DNA from 2 places in the Paenibacillus sp. J22P165 genome. Region 1 is predicted to be linked to the other one. Evidence: predicted binding sites of a transcription regulator. Region 1 holds the regulator's gene; the other holds the start of a gene.
The links. The regulator LexA, encoded in region 1, represses DNA repair genes until DNA is damaged. The targets are predictions, from matches to a motif close to CGAACATATGTTCG.
Positions count from the first base shown of each region.

Region 2: the regulator LexA is predicted to act here: its motif matches at 2,196-2,209, upstream of AC58QM_RS07980 (YolD-like family protein).

Region 1 covers NZ_JCAUAP010000002.1:145,797-152,489, reverse strand. Annotated here, with positions in the region: gene AC58QM_RS04770 (aminopeptidase) at 1-409, shown strand, start outside; gene lexA (transcriptional repressor LexA) at 482-1,099, opposite strand; gene AC58QM_RS04760 (LysM peptidoglycan-binding domain-containing protein) at 1,244-1,645, shown strand; gene AC58QM_RS04755 (DUF896 domain-containing protein) at 1,790-1,975, shown strand; gene AC58QM_RS04750 (HAD family hydrolase) at 2,015-2,806, shown strand; gene AC58QM_RS04745 (1,2-dihydroxy-3-keto-5-methylthiopentene dioxygenase) at 2,893-3,432, opposite strand; gene metH (methionine synthase) at 3,647-6,693, shown strand, end outside.
Region 2 covers NZ_JCAUAP010000003.1:52,693-59,385, reverse strand. Annotated here, with positions in the region: gene AC58QM_RS07995 (helix-turn-helix transcriptional regulator) at 1-474, shown strand, start outside; gene AC58QM_RS07990 (SDR family NAD(P)-dependent oxidoreductase) at 525-1,319, shown strand; gene AC58QM_RS07985 (HAD family hydrolase) at 1,487-1,714, shown strand; gene AC58QM_RS07980 (YolD-like family protein) at 2,227-2,478, shown strand; gene AC58QM_RS07975 (YnfA family protein) at 2,595-2,921, shown strand; gene AC58QM_RS07970 (glycoside hydrolase family 88 protein) at 3,136-4,266, shown strand; gene AC58QM_RS07965 (hypothetical protein) at 4,286-5,419, shown strand; gene AC58QM_RS07960 (ABC transporter permease) at 5,708-6,643, shown strand; gene AC58QM_RS07955 (carbohydrate ABC transporter permease) at 6,644-6,693, shown strand, end outside.

The DNA.
Region 1 (6,693 bases):
GGATCGGTTTTCATTTACGTTCGAAGCAGGTAAGGTTGTAGATTTCCAAGCTGAAGTGGGTTATGACCATTTGGCTCGTTTATTGGATATGGATGAAGGTGCACGCTATCTAGGAGAGGTTGCACTTGTGCCATTTGATTCTCCGATTTCCAATGTTAATCGTATTTTCTATAACACGGGTATTGATGAGAATGCATCATGCCATTTGGCCTTGGGCAGCTGTTATCCGATCAATTTGAAGGAAGGGACTACACTGTCAAACGCGGAGTTGAAAGCTCGTGGAGGGAACAGTTCCTTGATCCATGTGGATTTCATGATAGGTTCTGCGGAGCTTGAGATCGATGGGGAACTAGCAGATGGGACGATTGAGCCGATTTTCCGCGCGGGGAACTGGGTGTTAACTTTTTAAAAGTAGGAAAAAGAAAGGCTCTCAAGTGAAATTTCACTTCGAGAGCCTTTCTTTTGTGGCGGTATTCAAGTCTTACATATCCCGGAACAAACCGATAACGCGCCCTAGAATCGTTACATTCTTCAAGAGAATAGGTTGCAGCGCGGAGTTCTCAGGTTGAAGGCGAATATGATCCTTCTCTTTGTAGAAACGCTTAACGGTTGCTTCATCATCTTCGGTCATGGCGACAACGATATCGCCGTTGTTCGCTGTTTGTTGTTGTTTAACGATGACATAGTCGCCATTATGAATGCCAGCTTCGATCATACTGTCACCCATGATGCTGAGCATGAACACGTTGTTGTCGCCAACCATACTGGAAGGAAGCGGGAAGTAATCTTCGATATTCTCAGTGGCTGTAATGGGAACACCTGCTGTTACTTTACCAACGAGGGGAACACGAGCGACGGAAACTGCGAATTGGGACTCAGCACCATCAAGCCCTAGAATTTCGATTGCACGCGGTTTAGTAGGATCTCGACGAATCATGCCTTTTTTCTCAAGACGCTCCAAATGTCCATGTACAGTTGAACTGGAAGCTAGTCCAACAGCTTCGCCTATTTCTCTAACGGAAGGCGGGTAGCCCTTATCTTTCACTTCGTTCTTAATGAATTCCATTATTGCTTGTTGACGCTGCGAAATTTTACTCATAAGATATCACTCCAATACTGGGAATCATTACCCAAAGTATAACATAGAACCCGAGTTCGTACAAACATAAGTTCGAGAAACGGTTGACTCAAACATGTGTTCGTGTTATTCTGATATCAGAACAAATGTTTGGGGGATGATTTTATGTATATGGCTTATTCACAATCGAACGGAAGAACAACACTTCAAGGTACTGCTCAAGCATCCAAAGGGATGACGACTAAACGGGGTCATGCGAAACTACTACTTCGTTTCTTGCTGATAGCAGTAATTCTTGGAACTGTGTTTTCGTTTGGTGCGATTGTACAAGCCTATGCAGGTGATAGTACGGTTACATCGTCTATACCAACTGATTCCATTCAACCATCCGCACAACCGATCCAACACGAAAAGATTGTTATTCAAAGTGGTGATACACTCTGGGAAATCGCGGACTCTCACAAAAAGAAGGGTGAGAACACGCGTTCTTATGTCGAACGATTGAAATCATTTAATCATTTATCGAGCAGTTCTCTACAAGCGGGTCAGGTTCTATTACTTCCTTAATACGTACATTTTTAGCTATCTATATAGATGAAAGTTTGAGCCATGGACCCTTAGGTCTATGGCTCTTTATGATGTATCCTTGACAATCACAAACTGTGATGGCAAAGTAGTACTCATATTGAAATTTTGACTGGGAGGATTACAATGAGTGACAGCATGGATAAAACGATTGAGCGCATCAATGAATTAGCTCGCAAAGCGAAGACAGTTGGTCTAACAGATGCAGAACTGGATGAGCGCAACGAGCTGAGAAAGAAGTATATTGATGCATTCAGAGGGAACCTGAAAGTCCAACTGGATTCAATTAAGTTCACTGACGAAGAGAATTAAGCTTACACATAGATACTACATTCAAAGGGGAAATGAATGATGACGTTGAAAGCTGTGCTTTTTGATTTGGATGATACTCTATTATGGGATGATCGTAGTGTGGAGGAAGCCTTTACTGCAACTTGTGAAGAAGCAGCGAAGCATGTCGATGTAAAACCTGAGGAATTAGAAGCGTCTGTTCGTAAAGAAGCAAGAAGTTTGTATGAATCCTTCGAGACGTTCCCATTTACGAAAATGATTGGGATTAATCCATTTGAAGGACTATGGGCTAACTTCACGCAAGGTGAAGATGAGAACTTCCGTAAGTTAGAGAAGCTAGCGCCAGGCTACCGCACGGAATCTTGGACAAGAGGTTTAGCTGCACTTGGGATCGAGAATCGTGAGCTAGGCTACAAGCTAGGGGAGCTGTTTGCAGCTGAGCGTCGCAGTCGTCCCTATGTATATGAAGAAACGTTCCGCGTGTTAGACGCGTTGAAGGGGAACTACAAGCTGCTTCTTCTAACTAATGGTTCACCAGATCTTCAAAAAGAGAAATTAGCAGGTGTTCCTGCGATTGCTTCCTACTTTGATCATATCGTAATTTCAGGTGAATTCGGTCAAGGGAAGCCAGCTGCGGCTATTTTCAACTATGCCTTAGGGCTGCTTGATATCAATGCTGATGAAGGCATTATGATTGGGGACAAGCTAACAACAGATATTTTGGGGTCGGGAAGCATCGGTATGCGTAACATCTGGATTAACCACCATGGACTACAAAGTGGCGATGAAATCGTACCAGCTTACGAAGTAAGCCGTCTTCAAGAAGTATTGCCGATTATTGCGAACAGTTAGGTCATAAGGTTTGTTAATAGAAAAGCCCAGCAGCTAAGCAAGACGTAATGTCCTGTGCTGTTGGGCTATTTTTTACGAATATAAGATTAAGCTTTACTGAATTGTGGATCATCAACATTGTAAGCGACCCAGCCATCTTTTTCGATGAAAAGGCGAACAGCAACAATCTCACGGTTATCCATCAAAGTGAAGAAGTGGTTCGTGTTCTCTGGAACGGAGATGACATCTCCTGGCTCAAGTTCAACATCGAAATAGCCGTGTTCTTCGGATTTGATAATGAAAATTCCTTTACCTGACACGATGGCACGAATCTCATCTTCTGTGTGCGTATGCACTTGCTCGAACTTCTTCAGAAGCTCTTCGATATTCGGCGTTACATCAGAAAGGGAAATAACGTCCCAAATTTCATAACCGCGTCTAGCGGCTAGATCTTTGATTTCTGGTTCATACGTGGAAATGATTTCTGCTTTTTCTTCCTCACTTAGGGTGAATTTCTCGCGCAGTGCGACAGGAAGCTTGTTTGCGTCCCAGTGTTCATAGACAACTTCTTGACTATCCAAGAAGGCTTTAACTTCATTTTCGCCTTCGATGCGTTCATTCGTATTACGAATTCTAATTTGTGCCACGCTACATCCCTCTTTCTAGAATAAATATATACATATTATAGTGGAAATCATGGTAACTGTCGATGGAAGGAAATGAATATTTCCGATAAAACCCATAGGAATTTATGATAATTCAAAATCTTTTCATAAAGGCCGTATTCTGTTACACTAAATCTTAACATAATTTGTCGTTTTTTTTATTACGGTTTAGGAAAAGTTGAAAGGGAGTCTAGTCATGAAGAAACCACCGATTCAAGAACAACTAAAGAAAAAGATTATGATCCTAGATGGTGCCATGGGTACGATGATCCAGCAGGAGAATTTGACGGCTGATGATTTCGGAAGTGATGACTTAGATGGATGTAATGAAATCCTGTGTGTGACACGCCCAGATGTCATTCAAAAAATTCATGAAGCTTATTTCGCCGCTGGCGCTGATATGATAGAAACGAATACGTTCGGAACGACGAGTGTCGTTTTGGCGGAGTATGACTTGCAAGATCGTCATCGGGAGTTGAATATCGCCGCTGCCAAATTGGCGATTGCGGCTGCTGAGAAATATTCGACACCAGAATGGCCGAGATACGTTGTGGGGGCAATGGGTCCGACAACCAAAACCTTATCCGTAACGGGTGGTGTGACTTTCGAGCAACTGGAAGAAAGCTACTACGAGCAGGCACTTGCACTCATTGAGGCAGGCGTAGATGCGATGCTGCTAGAGACTTCCCAAGATACACTCAACGTGAAAGCAGGAAGTATTGGGATTCGCAGAGCATTTGAAACCTTAGGTGTAGAGCTGCCCATTATGATTTCCGGAACGATTGAGCCAATGGGAACAACGCTTGCTGGACAAAATATTGAATCCTTCTATATTTCACTCGAGCATTTGAAGCCGATATCGATGGGTTTGAACTGTGCAACAGGACCAGAATTCATGAGAGATCACATCCGTACACTCTCTGGTATTGCTGATACAGCGATCAGCTGCTATCCAAATGCAGGTTTGCCGGATGAGAATGGTCACTACCACGAATCACCAGAATCTTTAGCGAAGAAGATGGCTGGATTTGCAGAGCAAGGCTGGATCAATATTGCCGGCGGCTGTTGCGGAACGACGCCTGAGCACATTCGTGCGATGGCTGAAACGTTAGCCAATTACAAGCCAAGATCAGAATATGGCTCGCATCCACCTGCGATTTCCGGTATTGAGACTGTCTATATTGAGCCAGAGAACCGTCCTATCATGGTTGGTGAGCGGACGAATATTTCCGGATCCAGAAAGTTTAAGCGTCTGATCAAAGAGGGTAAATTTGAAGAGGGCTCTGAAATTGCTCGGAACCAAGTGAAAAACGGCGCACATGTCATCGATATTAATCTACAAGATACAGATATTGACGAAGCTTACGCGGTAGAGGAGTTCATGCAAGAGGTTGTCAAAAAGGTCAAAGTGCCATTAATGATTGACTCGACGTATGATCACATTATTGAGCTTGGACTCAAATATTCTCAAGGTAAAGCGATTATCAACTCGATTAACTTAGAAGATGGAGAAACGAAATTCGAAGGAATTTTACCATTGATTCATCGTTACGGAGCATCTGTCGTATGTATTTTGATTGACGAGCGTGGCCAAGCGGTATCGCGTCAAGCGAAAATCGAAGTGGCAACACGTTCTTATGAACTTCTTACTGGCAAGTATGGGATGAATCCGGAAGATATTATTTTTGATCCGAACATGTTCCCTGTTGGTTCAGGAGACCCGCAGTACATTGGTTCTGCCGTTGAAACAATTGAAGGGATTAAGCTGATTAAAGAGAAATATCCGCTTGCCAAAACGATTCTAGGACTAAGTAATATCTCATTCGGTTTACCGGATGCGGGTCGTGAAGTTCTGAACTCGGTTTACCTGTACCACTGTACGAAAGCTGGACTTGATTATGCGATCGTAAATACGGAGAAACTAGAGCGGTATGCGTCGATTCCGGATACAGAGCGTCAACTAGCAGAAGAACTCATTTATAATACGACTGATGAGACTTTGGCGAATTTTGTCGCCCACTTCCGTGAGAAAAAAGTCGAAAAGAAGGAGAAGATTTCCAATCTATCCCTGGAAGAGAGACTGGGGTCTTATGTTGTTGAAGGAACAAAGGAAGGGTTAATACCTGACTTAGAAATCGCACTTCAAACCTATTCCCCACTAGAGGTCATTAATGGGCCACTTATGAAGGGAATGGAGGAAGTAGGGCGTCTCTTCAATGGTAACGAACTTATCGTAGCAGAGGTGCTTCAAAGCGCTGAGGTCATGAAAGCGTCCGTTAATTACCTGGAAGCATTCATGGAGAAATCCGAGACTGCCGTGAAGGGTAAAATTATTTTGGCAACTGTCAAAGGGGACGTTCATGATATCGGGAAAAATCTCGTTGAGATTATCCTGTCCAATAACGGATACAAGATTATTAACTTAGGGATTAAAGTACCGCCGGAACAAATTATTGAAGCTTATCGGAAAGAGCAAGCAGATGCGATCGGGCTATCTGGCTTGCTAGTTAAATCCGCACAACAAATGGTAATTACTGCGCAGGATTTGCGGACTGCAGGTGTGGATGTACCGATTCTCGTTGGTGGAGCTGCGCTGACTCGGAAATTCACCAAGACTCGTATTCAACCGGAATATGAGGGTGTAGTTCTATATGCGAAAGATGCGATGGATGGTCTGGATATTGCGAACAAGTTGAGTGATCCTGAGCAGCGCAAACGGTTGATTCAAGAACTTCGTGATAGCTTGGAATCCGATGTGATGGATACGGGGAAAAAAGAAGAGAAGCTGCCGCAGCTTACACGCGTGAGTTCATCAGCTGTCTCCAAAGATCTGCCTGTTCAAGTACCGCAGGATACGGATCGTCATATCTTGCGTGACTATCCTATCAGCCATTTGATGCCTTATGTGAATATGCAAATGCTGTTAGGTCATCACCTTGGTTTGAAGGGGAAAGTCGAGCAGTTGTTGAGTGATAAAGATACGAAAGCGATGCAGTTGAAAGACACAGTTGACTCGATTCTCCATGCTGCCCAGCATAATGGTATTATTAAGGCTCATGGTATGTATCGCTTCTTCCCAGCACAGTCCAATGGGAATGATGTCATCATTTATGATCCGTCAGATACAAGCAAGGTACTCGAGACATTTACATTCCCTCGACAAGACAAGGAGCCGTACTTATGTTTGGCCGATTATTTGAAATCCGTTGAAAGCGGCGAAATGGATTACGTAGGTTTCTTACT
Region 2 (6,693 bases), on a different contig from region 1:
GGTGCGTCTGGCAACCGACTTACACTGCGAGGCAGTGATCTGGACCGTCCTTTCGTTTCTTATAACGAAGAACTTCTCGATATTCTGACACCGGCCTTGGATCGTTCTTTGGATGAACAAGGGAGCAAACGCAAGATTAGCAATAAAGTGAAATGGATTCTCTCGCGTTACCTTTCACGCGGGCGAATCGACATTCAAACGGTAGCCAACGAGTTGGGCTTGAGCGACCGTACCTTGCAGCGCCGCTTGATGGAAGAAGGAGAAAACTTTAAGCAGTTGCTGACGCAAACCAGGCACGAGCAGGCGCTCGCATTTTTAGCAGACCCGTCGCTCGAGATCAAAGAGGTTGCTTTTCTCGTAGGTTACGAAGATCAGAATTCATTTTATCGTGCATTCCGCACATGGGAAGGGAAGACTCCCGCCAATTGGCGCGTAGCGCAAGATCATTGGCGTTCCTCGCTAGTTACCGAGTAGACGAAATGAGGTACCATTATCCCTATACTGAACATAAGGAGTGCAGAGATATGGATATGGGATTGAAAAATAAGACAGCATTAGTAACGGGGTCTACTAAGGGGATCGGTAAAGCAATTGCCATAGAACTTGCTAGAGAAGGCGTTCATGTTCTCATAAATGGTCGAAGTAACGAAGAGGTTGAGCTCACGGTGAGGGAGATTCAGGCGAAATTTCCGGACACTCGACCTCAGAATGCCGCAGCTGATCTCGTGGATGCTCAGCAAAGAGAAGTTTTGTTTGAGAAGTTCCCACAAGTCGATATTCTGGTCAATAGCATGGGGATCTATGAGATCATGTCATATGAGAATATAGACGATGCCATATGGGAGAAGTACATCCGTACAAATGTGCTTGCTGCAAACAGTCTAACTAAGCTCTATCTGCCTTCCATGTTGAGCGGCGATACTGGACGCATTCTCTTTATCGCGAGTGAGGAAGCCGTAATGCCTTCAGGTCAGATGCCACATTACGCTGTGACCAAATCGATGCTCCTTTCGTTATCCAAGAGTTTGTCGAAGCTGACCAAGGGATCTGGGGTAACGGTGAACACGATCTTGCCTGGACCGACACTTTCTGAGAATGTACAAATGATCATCGAAAGAATTTATCCGAACGAAGAGATGACCTTCGAGGCAAAAGAGAAGGATTTCATGGACAATAACTTACCGCAATCCGAGATTCAGCGGTTCATAAGACCGATGGAGATCGGCCGGTTAGCCGCATTCATCTGCAGTCCTTATGCCTCTGCGTTCAGGGGCTCACCTATCCGAATGGATGGGGGAATGGTACCAACTATATTTTAATTAATTTAACGAGTAAAAAAACAGCCATCAGCTGCGTTTGGAAGTCCATTAAGCTAACGTAAGAATGAGAGCTCAATTATATAGACAAAAGGGCAACCAATTAAAACTGGTTGCCTTTTCTCCGCTTAGTAGTAGTAATAAAAATAAAAAGTAAGTACTAGAAATAGCTGAATAAACATTCTGAAATTTTTTCTATTGCACTTGAAAAAATAAATGTAAGTGCTTCTGAAACATGGTACATCGGGGATCATCCAGCTAATGATATCGTTGGTTCATATTCCGCTGGATTAACCCCAGTCTGGATACGTGGCATTCATCCGTGGCTTGATGGACAAGATGAACCGTCATACCAAATAGATTCATTAAAACAAGTTTTATCATTGATATCGTCTTGAACTGTGTCTTAATTATTGAACTCTAACGGAAAAAATAAAAACCGACAATGTACCCAAATGAATTTCTGCTTCTTGTGCGGCTTTTACACTTACATCTAGCAGTAATTAAAGAATGTCATTCACTTTTTCCTGCGAAAATAATTGGAGGAGAACCTCATCAACATTATAAATATGTTTACACATTGGAATCCCTTGCTGGACTATGTCGTTGGTCCGAGAAGTTCATCCAATTTTTCCTGAATGCTTTCATTTTTTCTACAAATAAATCTTGGAGCTAAGCTGTGCAATGAAATGTGTCTGGTACATATGGTTCTAGAGTAGATTGTTCTAATAGGTTATAGAGATCCTTGGTTTGTTCTGGGCGTGGAGAAAGAAAAAGCCAATGTGGTCAGTTGCAGCTTTTAGAATTTCTTTGTACAAATATCTAGTCTTATTGATTTAATTCTTTACCACACATCATATAAAGAGTATAATCTGTATTCGAACAAATGTTCTTATGAGGGTGTGAGGAAATGAGATTTAGTGTAAATCGAGAGAATGAAAAATTAGCAATAGTTCTTAGTGAAGCTTTTCAAGACCAGAAATTTGTTATTCTAAAGATATATGATGAAAACGGTGACAGGCAAATTACGGGTCTAGTCACTACAATTGATCAAGAATTTAGAAGATTAAAGGTATCTCACGAAGAGGGGATCGATTGGATTCGACTTGATGATCTACTCAGTGCTGAGATTGTAGTAAACTGCAGAGGAAGCTTCAATTAACATTTTCCGTTAAATGAAGCTTTTTGTTATTGTAACGGCAAGGATCTGAGATTAGATTATGCTTTGTAGAAATAAAAACCACGGGCACTTGTTCGGAGCGAAAGGAGCAATCGATCTTGGTTTTAACAATAATAATATTCATCATCGCGGGGCTCGCAGAAATTGGTGGCGGTTATATGGTATGGCTGTGGCTCCGTGAATCCAAACCTCTGTGGTACGGCATGGTAGGAGGTATAATACTCGTCATTTACGGCATTATTCCAACACTACAAAGTTTTCCATCGTTTGGTCGTGTTTACGCGGCATATGGCGGTGTATTTATTGTCATGGCAGTCCTGTGGGGATGGTTCGTAGATAAAAAAACACCTGATATGTACGATTGGATCGGTGCTGCTGTTTGCGTTACCGGTGTCTCCATTATGCTCTGGGCTCCTAGAGGTTAATACTTCGATTGTACTAAGAATAATAGCAACCGCCTTGCGAAAATCGTAAGGCGGTTTTTCTCTTAGTATGAAGTCCCGATGTCAGTTTTTTAGCGGTTTAGCAGGAGGATCGCAAGAATTTGTTAATGAGGTGAAGAAATATCAGGTCTATAGTGGAAATGAGATCATCGTGATTTAAGATCATGTGTTTCATTTTGGGAGGAGGCTTATAAAGATGTGGAAATATGCAATCGAAGATGCAGTGCGCATTACGAAAGAGAATATCGAACGGTTTGGGAATCAATTTCCTCATGTTAGCAATAACACCAGCAGGCAATATGAAGTGAACGATAATAATGAATGGACGAACGGCTTCTGGTCAGGGATGCTGTGGCTCTGCTATGAATATTCGGGAGATAGCGCTTTTCGCGAGGCGGCGGTTCGTACGGTAGATAGTTTTCGTCATCGAATGGAGAATAACATTGCTCTCGATCACCACGATATCGGTTTTCTATATTCGCTGTCTTCAAAAGCACAATGGATCGTGGAGAAGGATGAAGACGCCAAACGTATGACCCTTGAAGCAGCTGATGTTCTAATGAAACGCTGGAGAGAGAATACACAGATTCTGCAGGCGTGGGGTCCTCAGGATGACCCTACGAATGGCGGGCGTATGATCATTGATTGTATGATGAATTTACCTTTATTACATTGGGCCTATCTGCACACAGGTAAAGAACGGTACCATGAAGTCGCATTGAAACATACGGAGATGAGCAGACGATTCCTCATTCGAGGTGATGATTCTTCGTACCATACGTTCTACATGGATCAACATACAGGTGATTCAGAGCGTGGAGGAACGGGGCAAGGTTACCAAGATGGATCAACATGGACAAGGGGGCAAGCCTGGGGTATCTATGGATTTGCGCTAGCCTATCGGTATCTGAAACGTCCTGAATTTTTGGAAACGGCCAAACGGTTAGCCTTATATTTTGCAGCTAGATTGCCTGAGGATAGTGTTGTTTATTGGGACTTTGATGTGCTTCAGCTACCAGAGACCAAGAGAGACAGCTCCGCATCGGCCATTGCAGCAGCAGGCATGCTTGAAATCCTCTCGTTTCTGCAAGAGGGGGATCCTGTCCATGAAATTCTGCTAAATGCAGTACATGAATCAATGAAATCACTGATAGATAACTACGCCACAATTGGTGAGAGTAACGCGCAGGGATTACTGAACCGAGGCTCGTATGCGGTAAGAAGTAATGTTTCGCCAGACGACTATGTCATCTGGGGGGATTATTTCTATTTGGAAGCCTTACTCCGATTGGAAAAAGGCATTTCTGGCTACTGGTATGAGCGATAAAGACAAGGAGGTGTCTGTTGTGAAGAATAGTAACTTGATACCAGAACAATCACCGCTTTTTGCGCCCTGGATGGACCCTTTGACAGGCATTACGAGTTATCTGTTGAAGGAGCATCATGCTCCCTTTCAGCAAGCTTTTTATTTTACCAATTCAAATGTAACCGCTGATGGTACTTATATCTGGTTTTATGCTTCTTACCCACCTTCACCTGGGCAATGTTTAGGCGCCATAGATTTGGTCAAAGGGGAGGTTCGTATTTATCCAGAGACGCGATTTGTTTCGGAATCTCCGTGTATCGATCCAGAAACTGGTGAAGTGTATTGGGCGATGGATGCCAATATATACCGAAGAGGCCCCGAAGCGGAAGATAAGCCACAATTGTTGGGCTATTTTCCCAAATCGACTTTTGGCAGCAGCATCCGCAGAATCACGACACATCTCACACGCTCCGCAGATAGCAAATCGCTGAATCTCGATGTAATTGCAGGAGACACGTGGCATCTGAGTACGATGGATATTGAGACAGGTAAGCTGGATCTGTGGCAATCTTTCTCCGAGTGTTATAAACATGCTAAATTCAGCCCTGTAGATTCGGATATGATCATGATCGCACAAGATCATTGGGAAGATATCAAAACGGGTGAGTCTTTCGGCTACAAGAACCGGATTTGGCTTATTCGCAAAGGTGAGAAGGCACAGCCCCTATTTAAGGATGATGTAGGCAAAAATGTACACAGACATTGCCACGAATGGTGGGCTCATGATGGAAAGGGTGTCTGGTTTGTGGACTATGACCATGGTACGGAATATTACAATTTAACGACTGGTGAGCATGTTAATATATGGCCGAACGGAACCTGTCATTCCCATTCTTCGACAGATGATAAATATCTGACAGGGGATATCGGGACTTATCAGTGGGAAGAGAGCCCTGTTAGAGTCGCTTTTTATAATACGTTAACGAAAAAAGAAATCGCTATTGTAAGTCACATGCCAGCACCACCTGAAGTCACGAAGCGGGGTTTCTTTCATGCGCATCCCCATCCACAATTTGTATTAAATGATACGTACATTGCTTATACAACGACGGTCAGGGGAACTTTGGATTATGCTATGGTACCCGTAGCGGATCTGATTGCAAGAACTTTATAACGGTGCTGCTGGTTCAGCATCAGCTAAGGAAGCCTTTCATACCAACCGGTATGGGAGGTTTTTTTTGTCATTAGGGGCAGAAGTAAGATGAGGGTTAAAAACTACCTAGTTGTGCTGATTTCCCAGTAAAAATCAAGAATTTACAAGCTTATAACAAGGAATTGCAAGATTGTTTTAATGCTTTCAAAACCTGGTGGGGGTAAAGTAAGGGTGCACAGAGATGGCAACTAGAGAAAATAGATAGGAGCGTGAGAACATTTGAAACTTGCTGCTAAATTACCTAAGCATATGCAGGTTAAGCCAGAACGAAGATCGCTTACTAGGCGTATTTGGAGCCCCATTCGTCAGGATCTCTTTTTATACCTTCTGATTTTACCAGGGGTCTTGTACTTTTTGATTTTCAAGTATGTGCCCATGTGGGGGGTGCTGATTTCCTTTCAGAATTATTCTCCTTTCACAGGCTTACTTCATAGTGAATGGGTAGGCCTTGAACACTTTCAGCGTTTCTTCTCTAACGATGATTTCGGAATTCTTTTTAGAAATACAATGGCGATTAACTTACTAAGCTTAATCTTTTTCTTTCCACTACCGATTCTTGTTTCCCTCCTCTTAAATGAGCTAAAGGTGGAATGGTTTAAGAAAACACTTCAATCCATTATATACTTACCTCATTTTCTGTCGTGGGTCATTATAGTCGGGCTTAGTTTTCTCATGCTGTCCAAGGATCAGGGAATTATTAATCAAGTCTTGGTGAGCTTGGGTTACAACAAAGTGGATTTTCTAACGGAGCCGAAATTTTTCTGGGGACTGCTAACACTGCAATCGATATGGAAAGAACTTGGCTGGGGAACGGTTATTTTTCTGGCGGCTATGTCAGGTGTGGATCCTCAACTCTATGAGGCTGCGCGAATGGACGGCGCCGGGCGGTTTCGGCAGATGTGGAATGTGACGCTTCCTGGGATTCGGAATGTCATCATTATTTTATTGATTCTACGAATTGGCCATATCATGGACGTAGGTTTCGAGCAAGTGTACTTGATGATGAATGGTGCAGTAGCGAGTGTTGCGGATGTCTTTGATACTTATGTATATCGCGTAGGCATACAGCAAGGAGATTTTAGCTACAGTACGGCTGTAGGGTTATTCAAATCTGTTGTGGGTTTACTCCTTGTTATTGGGGCGAATCGGCTTGCCAAAAAATTTGGGGAGGAGGGCATCTACTAAATGGTCAGCGATAAAATGTTTCGAATTTTCAATGTTGTGGTGCTTTCCCT